2 regions of the Aminipila sp. genome follow, and region 2 is predicted to be linked to the other one. Evidence: predicted binding sites of a transcription regulator. Region 2 holds the regulator's gene; the other holds the start of a gene.
What was found. The regulator LexA, encoded in region 2, represses DNA repair genes until DNA is damaged. The targets are predictions, from matches to a motif close to AGAACANNTGTTCT.
Positions count from the first base shown of each region.

Region 1: the regulator LexA is predicted to act here: its motif matches at 6,809-6,822, upstream of ruvC (crossover junction endodeoxyribonuclease RuvC).

Region 1 is NZ_DAMBYD010000006.1:175,501-185,112, reverse strand. It holds gene RTW14_RS09950 (bifunctional 4-hydroxy-3-methylbut-2-enyl diphosphate reductase/30S ribosomal protein S1) at 1-1,468, shown strand, start outside; gene RTW14_RS09945 (shikimate kinase) at 1,591-2,091, shown strand; gene RTW14_RS09940 (methyl-accepting chemotaxis protein) at 2,271-4,406, shown strand; gene recN (DNA repair protein RecN) at 4,509-6,179, opposite strand; gene RTW14_RS09930 (arginine repressor) at 6,203-6,652, opposite strand; gene ruvC (crossover junction endodeoxyribonuclease RuvC) at 6,899-7,405, shown strand; gene ruvA (Holliday junction branch migration protein RuvA) at 7,436-8,032, shown strand; gene ruvB (Holliday junction branch migration DNA helicase RuvB) at 8,053-9,066, shown strand; gene RTW14_RS09910 (SpoIID/LytB domain-containing protein) at 9,085-9,612, shown strand, end outside.
Region 2 is NZ_DAMBYD010000004.1:40,811-50,422, reverse strand. It holds gene RTW14_RS06180 (ammonium transporter) at 1-767, shown strand, start outside; gene RTW14_RS06175 (glutamine synthetase III family protein) at 935-3,019, shown strand; gene RTW14_RS06170 (ANTAR domain-containing response regulator) at 3,171-3,740, shown strand; gene sigE (RNA polymerase sporulation sigma factor SigE) at 3,780-4,505, opposite strand; gene RTW14_RS06160 (sigma-E processing peptidase SpoIIGA) at 4,505-5,332, opposite strand; gene rplT (50S ribosomal protein L20) at 5,425-5,781, opposite strand; gene rpmI (50S ribosomal protein L35) at 5,800-6,000, opposite strand; gene infC (translation initiation factor IF-3) at 6,046-6,543, opposite strand; ribosomal protein L20 leader region at 6,710-6,835, opposite strand; gene lexA (transcriptional repressor LexA) at 6,889-7,557, opposite strand; gene RTW14_RS06135 (aminotransferase class III-fold pyridoxal phosphate-dependent enzyme) at 7,746-9,071, opposite strand; gene RTW14_RS06130 (aldehyde dehydrogenase family protein) at 9,073-9,612, opposite strand, start outside.

The DNA.
Region 1 (9,612 bases), on a different contig from region 2:
AAAAAATCATTTCGAAGAAATTATTTCTAAGCTTAAAGAAAAACAATGTGGTTTATATATAAATAATACCATCTGTAATGCTACAAATACAAGACAGGAAAGCTGTAAAAAACTGGCACAGGAAGTTGATGCTATGATAATAATTGGAGACAAACAAAGCTCAAATTCCCAAAAATTGTATGACTTATCAAAAAAATATTGCGAAAAAGCATATTTTATTGAAAATATAGAAGATTTACCATTGAAAGATATTGAATTATGTAATAAAATAGGAGTTGCGGCGGGTGCATCGACACCTGAACGCTTAATTAAGGAGGTTATTGCTAACATGAGTGAATTTATCACTGAAGACAATGAACAAAATTTAATGCACGACTTAATGGATGAAATTGAGAAGTCATTAAGACTGCCTAGAGGCGGAGAAATCGTAGATGGTACTGTTATTCAGGTAACTGACAGAGAAGTTGTTGTTAATCTTGGCTGCAAGAAGGACGGTATTATACCAAAGGACGAATTAACACTGGAAGGAGAACAGAAGCTAACTGATTTATTTAAAGAAGGCGATGAAATCCAGGCTAAAGTACTAAAGACTGACGACGGCGACGGAAACATTCTACTATCTAAGAAAAAGTTAGAAGTAAACGAGCATTGGGATGAAATTAATAGTGCTCTTGAAGATAAATCATTTGTTAATGCTAAAGTTATTAAAGAAGTTAAGGGCGGAGTTATCGCTGCTTACAAGGAAGTATACGGATTTATTCCTCTTTCACAGTTATCAGACAAGTTCGTTGATAAAGCAGAAGAATTCATCGGTAAGACTCTTCCAGTAAGAGTTACTCGCGTTGATCAGAAGAAAGGTAAGGCTGTGTTCTCACATAAGGCTTACTTATCAGAAGAAAGACAGAAGAAGATTGATGAAGTTTGGGGCAGCCTAAGCGAAGGTGATGTTGTTGAAGGTACTGTTATGAGATTCACTGACTATGGTGCATTCGTAGATATCGGTGGCATTGATGGATTACTTCACATTTCAGAGATTTCATGGGGCAAGTTAAAGCATCCACAGGAAGTTCTTTCTATTGGTCAGAAGGTAGAAGTTAAGGTTTTATCAATGAACAATGAAAAGGGTAAGATTTCTCTTGGATTAAAGCAGACTAAGCCTGAACCATGGTCAATCATTGATGATAAATATCAGATTGGACAGGTTATCACAGGTAAAATTGTTCAGATTAAGGAATATGGCGCATTCGTAGAATTAGAACCAGGTCTTGATGGTCTTGTACATATTTCTGAAATTGCACATAAGCGTGTTACAAACATCGCTGATGAAATTTCAGTTGGACAAGAAGTATCAGCAAAGATTCTTGAAATCGACAAAGACAGAAAAAGAATTAGCTTAAGCATTAAGGAAACTTTAGAAGCTCCTGAAACTGATGAAGTTGAAGAGTTAACTGAAGAAGATGCTGAATAGTTTTTATTCTTAAAAAGTTAAATTTAGTGGGGTGCATGTCGCCCTGCTATTTTTGTATAACAAGAAATCTCTTTATAGTTTCTTTTTAAGGGAAAATAGCAAGTATAGTGGGGGTTATGCATGTGAAGAATTTGATTTTAATAGGCATGCCAGCTTGTGGCAAAAGTACGGTAGGAGTTGTATTGGCAAAAACAATGGGAATGAAGTTCCTTGATACAGATTTATTGATTCAGGAAAGAGAAGGGGCATTATTGCAGGACTTAATCAACCAAAAAGGCAATGATTATTTTAAAAAGGTTGAAGAATACGTTCTGCGTAGCTTGGCTACTGAAAATACAGTGATATCAACCGGTGGAAGTGCTGTATATTACAAAGAAGCCATGAAACATTTTAAGAAAAATGGATTAATAGTATATATTAAGGTTTCTTTTGAAAGTATTGAGAAGAGGCTTGATAATATAACCACTAGAGGTATTACTATGGCTCCAGGGCAGACTTTGAGAGATTTATATGATAATAGAATTCCATTATATGAAGGAAATGCAGATATTATAGTTGATACTGAAGGACTGACTGTTGAGCAGACCATTGAGAAAATCATGAAATTAGTGGAGCACCATTAATCCTTGACAAAATATATTCCATATGTTACCATAAATTTATAAATGCATACGATGAAGTAGCATTTTAGGAAAAATAAGATTAAGCATGACGTAGTGCCTTGGATATTTTATATATTCAAGGCATTTTTGTTTTTGCAATCCGTGTTTCAAAGATAAAGGTAATTAAAAGGAGAGTTGCTATGAAAATGATAAGTAAAGTAGGCGTGAACAAGCAAAAAGTTGCTTCAAGGTTAACATTCATGATTGTGTTATTATTAGTTATTATATTTGCTATTTTTATAACCTTTTCATCTGCAAATACATATTCTCAAATGAAAAATTCTGTAATATCCGAATTTTCCAGTACAGCAAAAACAAATTCTATTATTTCGGATGGAGTTTTGAAAGAATCAGAGAAAACCGTAGAGCTACTTTCATCATATATCGCTAAAACAATGCAAATAGACACCGCGTCTAGTGATATTAGTGCAAATAATCTTAATTTAAGTGCTGTATATAAGGTTGGTATGTCGCAAAAAACAAAAAGTATAGAACAATATGCGATAGAAAATATTCAAAATAATGTTTCTACCAGTGAAGACATCATTGGGATGGGTGTTTATTTTGAGCCATATGCTTTTGATAAGAATATACGAGATTATACACTTTATATTGCTGACGGTGATATAGAATCAAATGCAATACAGACTTTTGGAAAATATGAAGATTATTGTAATGAAGAATACTATAAAGCACCAATGGAATCTAAACAAGTGCATGTAAGTGAGACTTATGAATACCAGGGGATTAACATGATAACTGTTTCTTATCCCATTCTTATAAATGGAAATGCAGTTGGAGTTGTTACTGCAGATATAGATATCAATTTATTTTCTGCCTTTAAATCAAATGCAAACAGTAAGTATTCTACCATGTTCTTTAATATTTACAGTGACAAATACAATGTTGTTTATGATCCTACAGACGTTAAGAATGTGGGACATAATTTGTCAAAGGACTATACAAATGATAAAGACTTATCAGCTATGACTGAGAAATTAAGTGAAAAAAAAGCATTTAATATCAGCGTTTCTAATAAGGACCATAAAAAAGTAATTTGCTTTTTCTATCCTATCAAAATTGGTGAGCAGACATGGTGGTCAATGGTAGGTATACATCAAAGTGAAATCATTAAACCAATTGCTAAATTTGTTTGTTTACAGATAGTATTTATGATTATTGCACTGGGAATTGTTAGTTATATGATTTTTGTTTTAGTAAATAAATCCTTAAAATATTTAAATAATTTAGTCATTGCTGCCCAGAGTATTACGAATGGTGATTTTGAATTAAATCTCAAATCAGATAGAAATGATGAAATAGGTGAACTTACAAATGCCTTTAACGAAATGTCGAATAATATAAGAACGATTATTTCAGATGTGGCTACTACTTTAGAACTTATTTCCAACGGAGATTTTACGGCAAAAAGTCAATGCTCCGATAAATATGTAGGGGAATATGCTAAATTATATAAAATGTATGATGATATCGAGGATAATTTAACCTCTGCAATGATTGAAATTAGTAAAGCATCAGAACAGGTAAATGTAAGCAGTGAACAAGTTTCAGATGGTGCACAGGCTCTTTCTCAAGGAGCAACAGAACAGGCATCTTCCATTGAAGAATTATCTGCGACAATTACAGAGATTGCAAATGAGATTAAGGGGACTGCTGAATATGCAAAAGATTCAAATGAAATAGCCAGTCAGGCAGGGAATGCATTGAAAGCAGGAACTGTACAAATGTCAGAAATGACAAATGCTATGTCAGATATTTCAGATTCTGCAAATGAAATCAGTAAGATAATTAAGACCATTGATGATATAGCTTTCCAGACAAATATTCTGGCACTAAATGCTGCGGTTGAAGCTGCGCGTGCAGGTGTTGCTGGAAAGGGATTTGCTGTGGTTGCTGATGAAGTAAGAAATCTTGCTCAAAAAAGTGCTGAAGCAGCCCAAAATACCACAGAACTTATTGAAAACACTATTTCTGCAATTCAAAATGGTTCTAAGATAGCAGTAGAAACAGTAAATACAATTGATGACGTGGCTTCTTCAACAGGTAAACTGGTTGAATCTGCGGGCAAAATCGCACATGCATCAGACAATCAGGCAAACCGAATAGAGCAAATAACTATAGGTGTTGACCAAATTGCAGCAATTGTGCAGACAAACTCTGCAACAGCCGAAGAAAGTGCTGCAGCAAGTGAAGAACTTGCTGGTCAAGCAAGTATATTGGAGAATTTAGTGAATAAATTTAAAATCGCACAGTAGCGTGCATAGTATTAAAAATATGAATTAAAAAAAGCTTTTAAGCTTGTTAAAGGGCAATCGTGGATGATGCCTCAGCAAGTTTAAAAGCTTTTTTATTATTGCTTAGATAGATGCTTCAATTAATTCTTCTGCATTTTTTAGAGTTGATTCTGTGATATTAAGTCCACCAAGTAGTCTGGCAATTTCTTGGACTTTCTCCTCCTTTGAAAGAGGCACCACAGTTGTATATGTAGCTTTTTCATCAGAATGTTTTACTATTTTAAAGTTGTGACTTCCACAAGCTGTGATTTGAGGAAGATGTGTAATACATATCACTTGATGATTTTGTGCAATCTCTTTTAGTTTTTTTCCTACAACGCTGGCAGCAATTCCACTAATACCCGCGTCTATTTCGTCGAAAATCATTGTAGAAATGTCATCGTAATCACTAATAATCTTCTTAAAAGCTAACATGATTCTGGACATTTCTCCTCCAGAAGCTATTTTTGCTAAAGGTTTAAGGGGTTCACCACGATTTGTACTTAAAAGAAACTCTACAACATCCGTTCCGCTTACAGTATAACCAGAAGGATTATTAGAAAAGCTAATTTCAAATTCAGAACTATTAAAACTTAATTCTAAAAGTTGTTCTTTAATTTTACTCTGAAGTTCTATAGCCGATGCTTTTCTAAGTGTTGAAAGCCTTTCTGAGGTTAATTTCAACTGCTCTTCACACACTGAAAGCGCATGAGTAAGATTTCCTTTCGCCTCATCAATATTTTCTATGAGGGATAAATCATTTTCTAACTGCTCCCCATAAGCTAGTACCTTCTCAATAGATCCACCAAATTTTATTTTTAACTTATCAATAGTATCCATCCTGGAAATAGCCATATCTAATTCATCTGGTGCAAACGTAATATCATCCCTGATATTGCGGATTTCCCTGCTGATATCTTCTAGCTTGTAATAAGCATCATCGAAATCAGAAAGCAAGTCAGAAACAGGTCTAGAATACTGAGCAATTTCTTGCAGTTGATTTTGTATTTTGGTTAGCGCCTCTAAGACGGAAGGCGAGTCACCATAAATCGTTTCATATGCATTTGATAAGTTTCCATATATCTTTTCACTGTTTTGAAGTGACAAAATCTCTTCTTCGAGAATCACATCCTCTCCAATGGAAAGTTTGGCACTGTTAATTTCGTTCAGTTCAAATGCCATAAAATCACGTTTACGTTGATTGTCAGCAGCATTGGATATGATTGAATTTAATTCACTGGAAAGCTTTCGGTATTCAAGATAAAACTTTTCAGTTAAAGCTTTAATCGGTAATATCTCAGAACTGTTATATAAATCAAGAAGGGTTATATGTAACTCAGGATTAAGTAATGACTGATGGTCATATTGTCCATGAATATCTGCGAGTTTTTTACATAGCGTATTCAAAAAGGATACAGAAACGATTTGATTATTAACTCGGCAAACACTTTTTCCTGAAACCGTAATTTCACGTTTTATTATAATTTGATTATCATCAATAGGAATATCGTTTTCTGTTAAAAGATCAGCGGCCTGAGATGAACAATCTTCTATGATGAGTTCAATGACAGCTTTATCTTTCCCAGAACGAACAAAAGCAGTATCTGCCCTGCTTCCTAAAGCAAGGCTTACTGCTTCTATTATAATAGATTTACCAGAACCTGTTTCACCGGTAATAATATTTAATCCAGAATGAAAATCTACATTCATTTCGTTAATAATAGCGAAATCTTTTACATGTAAATGAGAAATCATATTTATTAACCTCCCAAAGGGTATTATTGTAATAAATCGTTAAACTTTCCTACAAGAATAGGCACATTTTCTAATTCATCCACTATAATCATAAGGGTATTGTCTCCGGCAATAGAGCCTACAACATGAGGGAAGTTTAATGAATCAATAGCCTCTCCTGCAGCATTTGCACAACCAGATAATGTTTTTACTACAATAAGGTTGTAAGATGGGACCACACTTCTAATGGTTTCTTTAAAGATTTTTATAAATCTGTCAGAAATGGGTGTTTCTATGGAGTTACCTAAAGCATACTTATATTTTCCAGTATTGGATAAAACCTTAATTAACTGAAGTTCTTTAATATCTCTTGAAATGGTGGCCTGAGTAACATCATAACCACTTTCTTTTAATAAGGAAGCAAGCTTTTCTTGTGTTTCTACTTCATAACTATTGATAATTTCAAGAATTTTGTTTTGCCTTGAATAACGCATATCTTTACCTCCGCGTATCTTTTAAAATAAAAATACATTACATGTATATAATAACATAATTATTCAGGGATATTCAACAACAATTATTATTTATGCAATAACTTCAAAATTATAAGAACTTTTATACAATAAAGTATATGTATATGCACAAGTAGACAAACATGTGTTTGTGTGATAAAATGGAAGAAATAATAAGATTTAGATTAGAAGAAATTTGTGGTATAATATTATAATTATGGAGAATTTATGAGAATATTAGGTATAGACCCAGGTTATGCAATTCTGGGGTATGGTATAGTTGAAATGAAGGGAAATCATTTTGAAGTCTGTGGATACGGAGCTGTGACAACCGAAGCTTCTATGGAAATGCCAGACAGATTGAAATGTTTATATAGTTCACTAACAGAAATCATTGCACAATATGAACCTGAAGTAGCTTCCATTGAAGAGCTGTTTTTTAATACAAATACTAAAACAGCAATTATGGTAGGACAGGCTAGAGGAGTGGCTATACTTGCCTGCGTTAATTCAGGTATGGAAATAGCAGAGTATACACCATTACAGATAAAGCAGGCTCTTGTAGGATATGGAAGAGCAGAAAAAAAGCAAGTACAAAATATGGTTAAGACTATTCTTAATCTTAAAGAAGTACCAAAGCCTGACGATACAGCAGATGCTCTGGCAGCAGCGGTATGCCATGGACATTCAGCTAATTCAAATAAAAGATTGTCAAAAGCTATGAAATTACGATAATACAATTGTATAGATTATAAGGAGGGCAATATGCTTCATTTTATAAAGGGAATATTAGCTATGCATTTTGCTGGCGGTGTTGTTATAGAAACAGGTGGTCTGGGATATGAAGTTTATGTTCCGGACAATTCTTCTGTATATTTGGCTAAAGAAGGCCAGCAGGTAATGGTTTTTACAGCCATGATTGTTAGAGAAGATGATATAAGTATTTATGGATTCCCAGATAAGGAAAGTCTACAGTTATTTAGAAAGCTTATGACTGTAAATGGTGTAGGAGCTAAGGCAGCATTATCTATTTTATCCACATTACCAGTTATGGAACTTCAAAAGGCTATTGTATTTGAGGATGCAGCAGCACTAACAAAAGCGAATGGCATAGGTAAAAAAACTGCTCAACGGATTGTTCTTGAATTAAAAGACAAGCTGGATGCTACGGATGCAATAACTGGCGGTGTTTCAGCTTCAGATATTACAAATGCAAATGCGAATGAAAAGGGAGAGGCCGTTAATGCATTGATGGCACTTGGATATAGTAAGGGAGAAGCAGTCGAAGCACTAGCAGCAATAGAGGAAAATGACTTGACTGTTGAAGATTATCTAAAGAGAGCATTAAAAAGATTATGCTAATATAAACGGGAGCATTTATGATGGATTTTATGGAATATGATGAGCGTGTCACTTCGACCAATCAAAATAGTGATGATGAAGGGGTAGAGCTTACTTTAAGACCAAAAAAATTAGATGATTATATCGGTCAGAAAACAGCAACAGATAATCTGAAAGTATTTATTGAAGCTGCGCAAATGCGAAATGAACCTTTAGATCATGTATTGTTTTATGGACCGCCTGGTTTAGGTAAGACTACGCTAGCAGGAATTATTGCCAATGAGCTTGGTGTAGATTTAAGAATCACTTCAGGACCAGCAATAGAAAGAGCAGGAGATTTAGCAGCTATACTTACTAACTTAAATGAAAATGATGTTCTTTTTATAGATGAAATACACAGGCTAAATCGGTCAGTAGAAGAAGTATTATATTCGGCAATGGAGGACTATGCATTAGATATCATCATAGGGAAAGGACCATCTGCAAGATCTATTAGACTTGACTTGGCTAAGTTTACTTTAATCGGGGCCACTACCAGAGCAGGCAGCTTGTCCGCACCTCTTAGGGATCGATTTGGTGTAGTCAGTAAATTTGAACTTTATACTATTGATGAGTTAAAATTAATTATTAAGCGGTCAGCAGGACTTTTAAATATTGAAGTGGATGATGAGTCCCTTGAGGCTATGGCTAAGAGATCTAGGGGAACACCTAGAGTTGCCAATCGAATTCTTAAAAGAGTTAGAGACTTTAGTCAAGTAAAGGGAAGCGGTATTATTGACCTTGATATAACCAACGAAACTTTAAGATCTCTTGGTGTTGATGAGTATGGCTTAGAGACACTGGACAGGGAAATACTCAGAATGATTATTGAGAGGTTTAAAGGTGGGCCTGTAGGTATAGATACAATAGCAGCTTCCATTGGGGAAGACAGAGTGACTATTGAGGATGTATATGAGCCATATTTAATACAAGCAGGGTTTTTACACAGAACACAAAAAGGAAGAATGGTTTCAGAACAAGCATATAAGCATTTAGGAATTAATTTACCAGATTAATAAAAATAAGGAGCAGATATGAAGGTTACGGTAAAAGATATTTTGTCAACAGTTGTCGTAATGGTAATAATAATGACAGCATGTATTAGTTTAGATTTAGATTATGCCAGAGCAGATTCTATACCGGAATATATTAAGATTGGTTTAAAGTATGGAAGTTCAAGTGCCAGCCAATATGATGTAACATTTGATAATGGTGTGAAATTAGGTATGGGAGATAATAATGGATTTACTGAATTGGCGGCTTTCCAGGATGTAAATAAAGTAACTATTAGTATTCAATTTGGCAGCATACAGTTAATTGGAACAAAAAACTCTGGTGAAACGATTGCAATGAACACAGGTTTTCAAAACGCAAATTGTATTATGCCATATAACTATGAAAATGGTAGTACTTTAACTTTTGCAAATAGTAAATATAGAGGCGGAATCATGTTTAATATTTCTTCAGGCAAGTTGACAATTATCAATTTTTTACCTATGGAGCAATATTTATATGGTGTCATAAATGCTGAATTAAGTAAATCATTCCCAATAGAAGCGCTA
Region 2 (9,612 bases):
TTGGTGTACACGGCGTATGTGGATGCTTAGGGACACTATTAGTTGGTGTTTTTTCAACCAATGGCGGGCTCCTTTATGGTGGTGGAGGTTCACTATTAGTTATACAGTCCATTGGAGTTGGAGCCGTTCTAATCTGGGTAGTAATAACTATGACCATAATATTCTTTGCTATAAAGCATACAATAGGTCTTCGTGTATCCAGAGAAGAAGAAATTGAAGGATTAGATATCCACGAGCACGGACTTGTAAACGGGTACGCCGATTTTATGCCATCAACAAACTACTTAGGAATGATTGACAGTAATCTTATGGGAATTTCAGCTTCTGAAACTGATATGACACCTGTTACTTACACTTCAGATGATTCAATTCGTAACAATAAGATTATTTCAACAGTTAAACTAACTAAGCTGACTATTATTATGAATCAGACAAAATTTGAAGAGCTTAAGTATGCAATGAATGAAATTGGTGTTACTGGTATGACTGTTACTCAGGTTTTAGGCTGCGGCATACAAAAAGGCAAGAATCAATATTATCGTGGTATACCTATGACTATGAATCTTCTTCCAAAGATCCAGGTTGATATAGTTGTCAGCAAAATATCACCAGAATTAGTTATATCAACTGCAAAACGTATATTACATACCGGTTATATTGGTGATGGAAAAATATTTGTTTATGATGTAGAAAACGTTATAAAAATCAGAACTGGAGAACAGGGCTATGAGGCGTTGCAGGATGAATCTGATTTAGAATTACTATAAGGTTTCTTGCTTTTGTAATTATTTACAAAAATAAATCAAAAAAGTTATTGACATGTATTAATTTTTTTAGTATACTCACCTCATTGATTAGCAAAGGCGCTATGAGTTATTACTCGTAGTGCCTTTTTTTATAAACTTTGATGATGAAGATAAAGGAGGATATTCATATGAACAAGATTTCAAAAATCTTTGGCAGCTTGGTCTTCAACGATGCCATTATGAGAGAAAAATTACCAAAAGATACTTATAAAGCTCTTCAATCTCATATAGATAAGGGCACGCCTTTGTCCATGGAAACTGCTAATGTTATTGCAAGTGCTATGAAGGATTGGGCTCTGGAACATGGGGCAACACATTTCACTCATTGGTTTCAGCCAATGACAGGTATAACAGCTGAAAAGCATGACAGCTTTATTTCACCTACAGAAGGTGGCGGCATTTTTATGAATTTTTCAGGAAAAGAGTTAATAAAGGGAGAACCTGATGCATCCAGTTTCCCTTCAGGTGGTATTAGGGCTACTTTTGAAGCAAGAGGTTATACTAACTGGGACCCAAGTTCATATGCATTTATTAAAGAAAATACACTTTGCATTCCAACTGCATTCTGTTCCTATGGAGGAGAAGCTTTAGATAAAAAAACTCCACTGCTTCGTTCAATGGAAGCCATTGAAAAGCAGTCAATAAGACTACTTGAACTCCTTGGCAATAGTGTGAAAAAGGTCATAACTACTGTAGGTCCTGAGCAAGAATATTTCCTTGTTTCAAAAGAACTTTATGAAAAGCGTAAAGATTTAATATATTGTGGCAGAACATTGCTTGGTGCAAAACCCCCAAAAAGGCAAGAGCTGGAAGATCATTATTTTGGAGCTATAAAGCCAAAAGTTAATGATTTTATGGCAGAACTTGATGAAGAACTTTGGAAACTGGGTGTTCTTGCAAATACAGAGCATAATGAAGTAGCTCCTGCTCAGCATGAACTTGCACCTATATTTTCTAGTTCAAATGTTGCAGCCGACCATAATCAACTAACAATGGAAATGATGAAAAAAATTGCAAGTAAGCATGGTCTAGTTTGTTTATTACATGAAAAGCCATTTGCAGGAATTAATGGAAGTGGTAAACATATTAACTGGTCACTTGCTACAGATACAGGAGAGAATCTATTAAAACCTGGCAAAACACCTATTGAAAACACACAATTTTTATTATTCTTAAGTGCAGTAATTAAAGCTGTAGATGAATATCAGGATTTACTTAGAATTTCTGTTGCCAGTCCAAGTAACGATCATCGCCTTGGCGGTAACGAAGCACCTCCAGCTATTATTTCTATGTTCCTTGGGGATGATTTAAAAGAAGTACTGGATGCAATTGCTGAAGGAAAATCCGAAGTACCTGTAAGAGATAGAAAAATGGGCATCGGCGTTCAAGTTCTTCCTGATTTTAAAAAGGACACTACAGATAGAAACAGAACTTCTCCGTTTGCATTTACTGGCAGCCGGTTTGAATTCCGTATGCCTGGCTCAACTACTTCAGTTGCATGTCCTTCTTATATGTTAAATACTATTGTAGCAGATGCCTTAATGGAAATCGCTGACAAGCTTGAAGAATCTTCTGATGTAAAAGCAGATGCACTAAATCTGATTAAGGATATATATAAGAAACATAAACGAATTGTTTTTAACGGTAATAACTATTCTGAAGAATGGGTTAAAGAGGCAGAAAATCGAGGTCTCTTAAACTTAAAATCAGCAGTTGAGGCATTTCCCCATTTTACCGATAAAAAGAATCTTGATTTATTTAAAAGGCAGCACATCTTTACTGAAATTGAGACAACTGCAAGGCAAGAAATTTTATTCGAAGAATATTGTAAATTAATTAATATCGAAGCACTTACTATGTTAGATATGATAAATAAAGATATTCTACCTGCAGTATCCACTTACGTAAAGGATTTATCTGATGTTGTAATGAGTAAAAAATCTATTTCAGAGAATTTCCCTTGCGAAATGGAAAAGAATCTGATTGTTAATTTATCATCTGCATGTGATTGCTTATATTCAAAAGCTGGTGCACTTGATCAGTACTTACTTGAAGTAAATACAATTGAAAAAACGAGTGATGCTGCTAACTATTTCTGTGAAAAAGTGCTTCCTGCTATGAATGAATTACGTGCTATAGCAGATGAACTGGAGACAAGCACAGCAGCAAAATATTGGCCTATGCCAACTTATGGTTCGCTTCTCTTTACTTAATATATAACTCAACTTATAAGGAAAGAAGAGTGAAAAAATCTATGCTGATGCATAGGTTTTTTCATTTAATCCTGAAATTTAATTGCTGAAATTTAAAATGTATGCTAAAATGTTTTTTTCCAAAACTACTATTTGAAAGGTGGTGACAGTATTGCAGAAAATATTACTTGTTACAAGAAACACAAAGAGTAAAGATGCTCTTTTACAATATTTAGAAAACGATTTAAACCGAAACGTAGAACTTGCAGATAGTGTTGAATCTGGAAAGCTGAAACTGTCTGAAACTACCTTTGATTTAATTATAGTAAATTATCCATTAGATTCCAATACTGATGCTTCTTTCTCTATATACTGTGCGCAAAGCACCTCTGCAGGAGTTATAGCACTTTTAAAAAGTAAAGAAATAGATGCTCTCTCTGAACGACTAGAGAGATATGGAATAATTGTTATAAATAAACCGATTTTAAAAGTTGTACTTAATCAAGCAATAAAATTTGCTGAACTCTCTAAAAACAGAGTTCTTACCTTAAACGAAGAGAATGTCAAGCTACAGGATGAAATTGCTCAAATCAAACTTGTAAACAGGGCAAAGTGGGTTTTAATCCAATATCTGAATATGACTGAAAATCAAGCTCACAAATATATTGAACAGCAAGCCATGGAAAGACGTATGTCTAAGAAAAAGATTGCAGAAAAAATTCTTAAGATGTATGAACACTAAAAATAAATAAGGCAGGCGTTATACACAGCCTGCCTTTTATTATCCTAATTTTTTAATCTCTCGTCTTAATCTGTTAATAATCTTTTTTTCAAGTCTGGATATATAGGACTGAGAAATACCCATTTTATCTGCCACCTCTTTTTGAGTCATTTCTCTACCGCTTATAAGCCCAAATCTCATTTCCATTATCTGCTTTTCTCTATTATTCAGTTTCTTTAATGCGTATATTAAAAGCTTGCGGTTAACTTCTTCTTCTATATGTCCATATACCACATCATTTTCTGTTCCTAAAATATCTGATAGGAGGAGTTCATTCCCATCCCAATCTACATTCAATGGTTCATCAAAAGACACCTCACTTTTAGTTTTATTATTTCGTCTTATATACATGAGTATTTCATTTTCGATACATCTTGAAGCATATGTAGCTAATTTTATATTCTTATCTGAGTTAAAAGTATTTACTGCTTTTATAAGTCCAATGGTGCCGATTGAAATTAAATCTTCAATATTTATTTTAGAACCTTCAAATTTCTTGGCTATGTAAACTACCAGTCTTAAATTTCTTTCTATAAGGATTGCCCTGGCATCGTGACTTCCTTTAGAAAATTCTTCAAGTAAGTGTTTTTCTTCATCACTATTTAGTGGTGGTGGTAATACCTCACTTCCTCCAATATAGAAAATTTCATCTGTTTCTCCAGATTTTACCCATTTAAAAATTCTAGAAATTTGTTCTAATACCCATTGCTTTATATTCCAGCTCATTACGCTACCCCTCCCATTAAAAAGTCTTTACTTAATAGCATTTGATATTCCTCTTCTTCCCCTAGTTTACAAAATTCTGTATCATATACAGCTACTATAATACTCCCCAGCGATCTGCCGTTCACATATGCATTATCCACTCTATACCCCTCCAAAATACCATTTTTAATACCAATACTGTTATATGGAATTAAACAATATCTTCTATTAAAATCAATATCTTCTATACTTTTTAATTTTGCAGCTGCTGATTTGCTTATTACTGCTACAGCTCTTCCTGTTAAAGGATCTTTTAAAAAATTTCCCGAATCAATCAAAGCTCTGTGCGTTACTGTATGTCCCTCTATTTCTACTGCAATATCTGTAAAGATTCGATCTTTAAGCTGCTTCGCCGTATTTATTTTTGAAAATAGCATTATAATCACATATGATACTACTGCACCAAAAACTACATTCATATAGGATATATCACCTATATATAAAACTGCATTATTGGTCATTCCCCTAATTCTAGTAATGTACAATAATATAATCGTCATTCCTCCCATAAATGCCGAAACTATATAAATAAGTATGGTTCCTTTAAAAACTTTTTTATTAAAAGCTATATAAGCTAAAAGCATAGAAAATACTACCTTAATAAAAATTCCTAACAACATACCGATGTTGGGGATAAGTATTATAAATGAAAAAAAGCCACAGAGTACGCCCCCTATAAATAATCTCCTTTTGCTAGTCTTTAAACTGGCTATTTTACTTGATAAATATAAAATAAGAATACCCATAAGAAAGTTCTCACCAAATAAGTATTCTGCATAAACTTCCACATAAAAAACCCCCTTGCAGCTACATCATAATTGATTATAGACCTCACAAGGGGGAAAAATTGTCATATTCAAATGTCGAATAATAAATTTAATTATTTTACTGCCTTCTTTGCAGTATCACATAGCTGTGCAAATGCAGCTGAATCGTAGATAGCCATTTCAGAAAGCATCTTTCTGTTGATTTCAATACCTGACTTCTTTAAACCATCCATTAATCTGCTGTAAGAAAGATCATTCATTCTTGCACCAGCATTAATTCTAGCGATCCAAAGTCTTCTGTATTCTCTTTTCTTATTCTTTCTACCAACGTAAGCAGAACGTAATGCACGCATAACTGCTGGATTAGCAGCTCTGAATACCTTGCTCTTCTGTCCGTAGAAACCCTTTGCTAATTTTAATATTTTCTTATGTCTTTTATGAGCGTTAACGCCCTTTTTTACTCTTGCCATTATTCAAACCTCCTAATATTATTTATCTAATACAGCTTTAATTCTCTTGTGATCTGCGCTACGAAGAAGAGTTGACTTTCTTAGTCCTCTCTTTCTCTTTGCACACTTCTTAGTAAGAATATGGCTCTTAAATGCCTTGTTTCTCTTTACTTTTCCTGTACCTGTTAATTTAAATCTCTTGCTTGCGCCTCTATGAGACTTCATCTTATTTTTAGCCATGGTAATATTTCCTCCTACGTAAAAATTATTCCTGTTATCTACTATCTACTTATCCATTTTAGGTGCAACAATCATAATCAAACTTCTACCTTCAAATTCAGGCTTCTTTTCAATTGTACCTACAGGGGCTACTAATTCTGCGAACTGGTTCATAACAGCGAGACCCTTACTTGCATAATCTTTTTCTCTGCCTTTGAATCTTAAGCTAACCTTTAGTCTATCTCCATCCTTTAAGAACTTTGTAGCAGTATTAGCTTTAACTTGAATATCATGCGCCTCAATAAACGTACTTAAACGAATTTCCTTCACTGAAGTGATTTTTTGTTTTTTCTTTGCTTCTTTTTCTCTTTTTTGAAGTTCATAACGATACTTACCGTAATCAAGAATCTTGCAAACTGGCGGCTTAGCATTTGGTGAAATACTAACTAAGTCAAGCTTTTTTTCATTAGCTAATGCTAATGCATCTTCTAGACTCATAATTCCAAGCTGCGCTCCATCATTGTCAATAACTCTTAATTCCTTGTCACGAATTTCTTCGTTGATTAGATTTTCCTTGCTAATGTTCTTGCACCTCCTGCAAATAAGAAAAGTGTAAATGATGAAATCATAGATTTCTATTTACACACGCTGATTGTTTGTATTTTGAATTTCAATCAACATGCAATGTGCTTTTCTTGATACTATGAAAACATCAAATTGATATTTCCTTCATAATAAAATAGAGCGGATATTATACCCGCTCCACAAAACACATAAGTGTTACATTTGTTTTATTAACCCTATCAGCTTAACTGTAACCAATAAGGTGAGAAGCGGATAACTTCTTCTTTATCACTCAAATACTATACCATTTATACTTAATCTTGTCAAGTAACGAATTGAAATATATTAAAAATATCGAAATACGCCTTTAACCTTGCCCAGTATTTTTACTTCCTTAACAATAATAGGACTCATACTAGAATTTTCTGGCTGTAATCTAATATGATCTGCTTCCTTGTAAAAAGTTTTTACAGTAGCCTCACTTTCAAATCCATCTATCATGGCTACTACAATTTCCCCATTTTTAGCCGTATTTTGTTGCTCTACCAAGATATAATCACCATCAAATATACCAGCTTCTATCATACTGTCACCTTTTACCGTAAGCATAAAATTGGTTCCTCTGCCTGCAAATCTTGCTGGAATAGGAAAAGATTCCTCTATGTTCTGGTCTGCTAATATAGGTGTGCCTGCCGCTATTCTTCCCACTACTGGAATATCTATTACATCTATCCTTTCTGTATTATTATAAGAATTTGTTCTTAATTCCTGATTTCCAAGCTCCACTCTTGCATGAGAGTCCGGATCCACAATCATTAATGCACGAGGCTTTGATGGATCCTTTTTTAAAAAACCTTTCAATTCTAAGTTTTCAATATCCTTATGAACTGTAGACGTAGATTTTATATTTAAGGCGGAACAAATTTCTCTTACTGTAGGAGGATATCCCTTTTGACTAATTTCTCTTTTCATATACTGAAGTATTCGCTGTTCTCTTTCTTTTAGTTGTTCCATATTCCCGCCTCCATTAAATTATTAAATTAAAGCTTATAAGTAAAATACGATAATAAACTTTACACTAATATTAATAAAGTATAACACACCTACAGCTTTTTGTAAACATGTGTTCAGAAATTATGTTCTAAAAAAGCGACCTTGCCCATAGATCGCTTTTTTGTATACTGCTTTTTACTACTATTATTCTATTTAACCATATTGTCTACTGAATCAAGAACTTTATCCAGTATATTCATGGCAGTTCTTAACTCTGTCTCAGTAATGATTAGAGGAGGTGCAACTATTATCATATTTTCATGAGAATAAGTTGAGAACCCTTCTACCCTAAGCATGCCGATAATTTTATTCATAAGACCTTCTGGGTCAGAATTAAATTGAACGATTGGCTCTTTTGTTTCTTTATCTTTAACCAGTTCAAATGCAGAGAATAAACCGATCTGTCTAAACTCGCCAACACAAGCATGCTTTGATTGTATGTCACTTAATGTTTCATGTAGTATCTTTCCCTGTGCTGCAACATTTGCTTCAATGTTCAATCTCTTATATTCTTTTAATGTAGCCACTGCAGCCGCACATCCCATTGGATGAGCACTATAAGTTAAACCGCAAAGCATTTTATTGTTATCAAAATACTCAGCAACTTTCTTAGAAACAATAACCCCTCCAAGCGGTATATATCCGCAAGTAATACCTTTTGCAAAAGTTACGAGATCTGGCTCAATATTAAACTGCTGCCATGCAAAGCAAGAACCAGTTCTATACCAGCCTGCCATTACCTCATCACAAACCATCAGAATATTGTATCTGTCGCAAAGCTTCCTAATTCCTTCTAAATAGCCTTTTGGCGGAACTAAAACCCCATTAGAACCAACCACCGTTTCAGTAAAGATAGCTGCAATCTGATGCGGTCCTTCATACTTGATTTGATTTTCCAACAGTTCCAGGTAAAATTCTGTTATCTCCTCTTCATTTTCAAACTTACAAGCCTTAGGTGCTCTATAAGCATATGGTCCATCATATTTAATAAATCCTGGCACACCTGGTTCATTTACAAATTTTCTAGGCTCACCTGTCAGCATTCCTGCACCTGCAGATGATCCATGATAACATCTGTACATAGAAAATATTTTCCACTTGCCGGTGTACTGCTTAGCAAATTTTATAGCATTTTCATTGGATTCAGCCCCTGCATTTGTGAAAAATACTTTAGCACCCTCTAAACCTGAAGCCTCAACTACGGCTTTTGCTGCCTCTGATCTAACATCTAAAGCATACCCCGGTCCAATAAAAGGTATTTTTTCAGCCTGTTCCTTTATAGCTGCAACTATGGCTTTATTTCCATGGCCTAAATTCGAATTAACCAACTGTGATGACATATCATAGTATTGCTTTCCATCCTCATCCCAAAAATAAATCCCTTCAGCTTTTGTAACCACCATAGGATTTATTGCTTTCTGTGCACTCCATGAGTGAAGATTATATTTAAGACTCATCTCTTTAATTTCTGACATTTTATATTTCCTCCTTTTGCTTATCTACCTTTTGCTTTATTTCTTCGTCAAACAATTCCTCATCCGTCGGCTGGAAAGAAGGTATAGGTCTTGAAACATAAGTGAAGTTTAATAAATCTTTATATGTAGCATTATGTGAAATACTGTTATGTCCCCATGTACCGCAGCCTAAGGTCATAGAAATTGGGAATCCACAAGTCCATGAGCCAGAATTTGTTAACGACTGAGGTGAGTTGACGCAAACCTTACATACAGGAACGAATTCGCCAAGTTTTGTTACCCTTTCTTTTATATTTGTATGAATGCCGCAGCTATGTCCTTTTCCCTGATATTCTAAAATTTTCATCATTTTTTCCACTGCATCTTCAAAGTCTTTAGCCTTTCTTATGCCTGAAACAGGGGATAACTTCTCTCCCGTAAATGGAAATTCATTACCATACCCACCATTTTCTTCAGCCATAATCATCTTAGTTCCTTCTGGCACCTCAATTCCTGCCGCCTCTGCAATAACTTCTGCAGGCTGTGCGACTATATGTCTGTT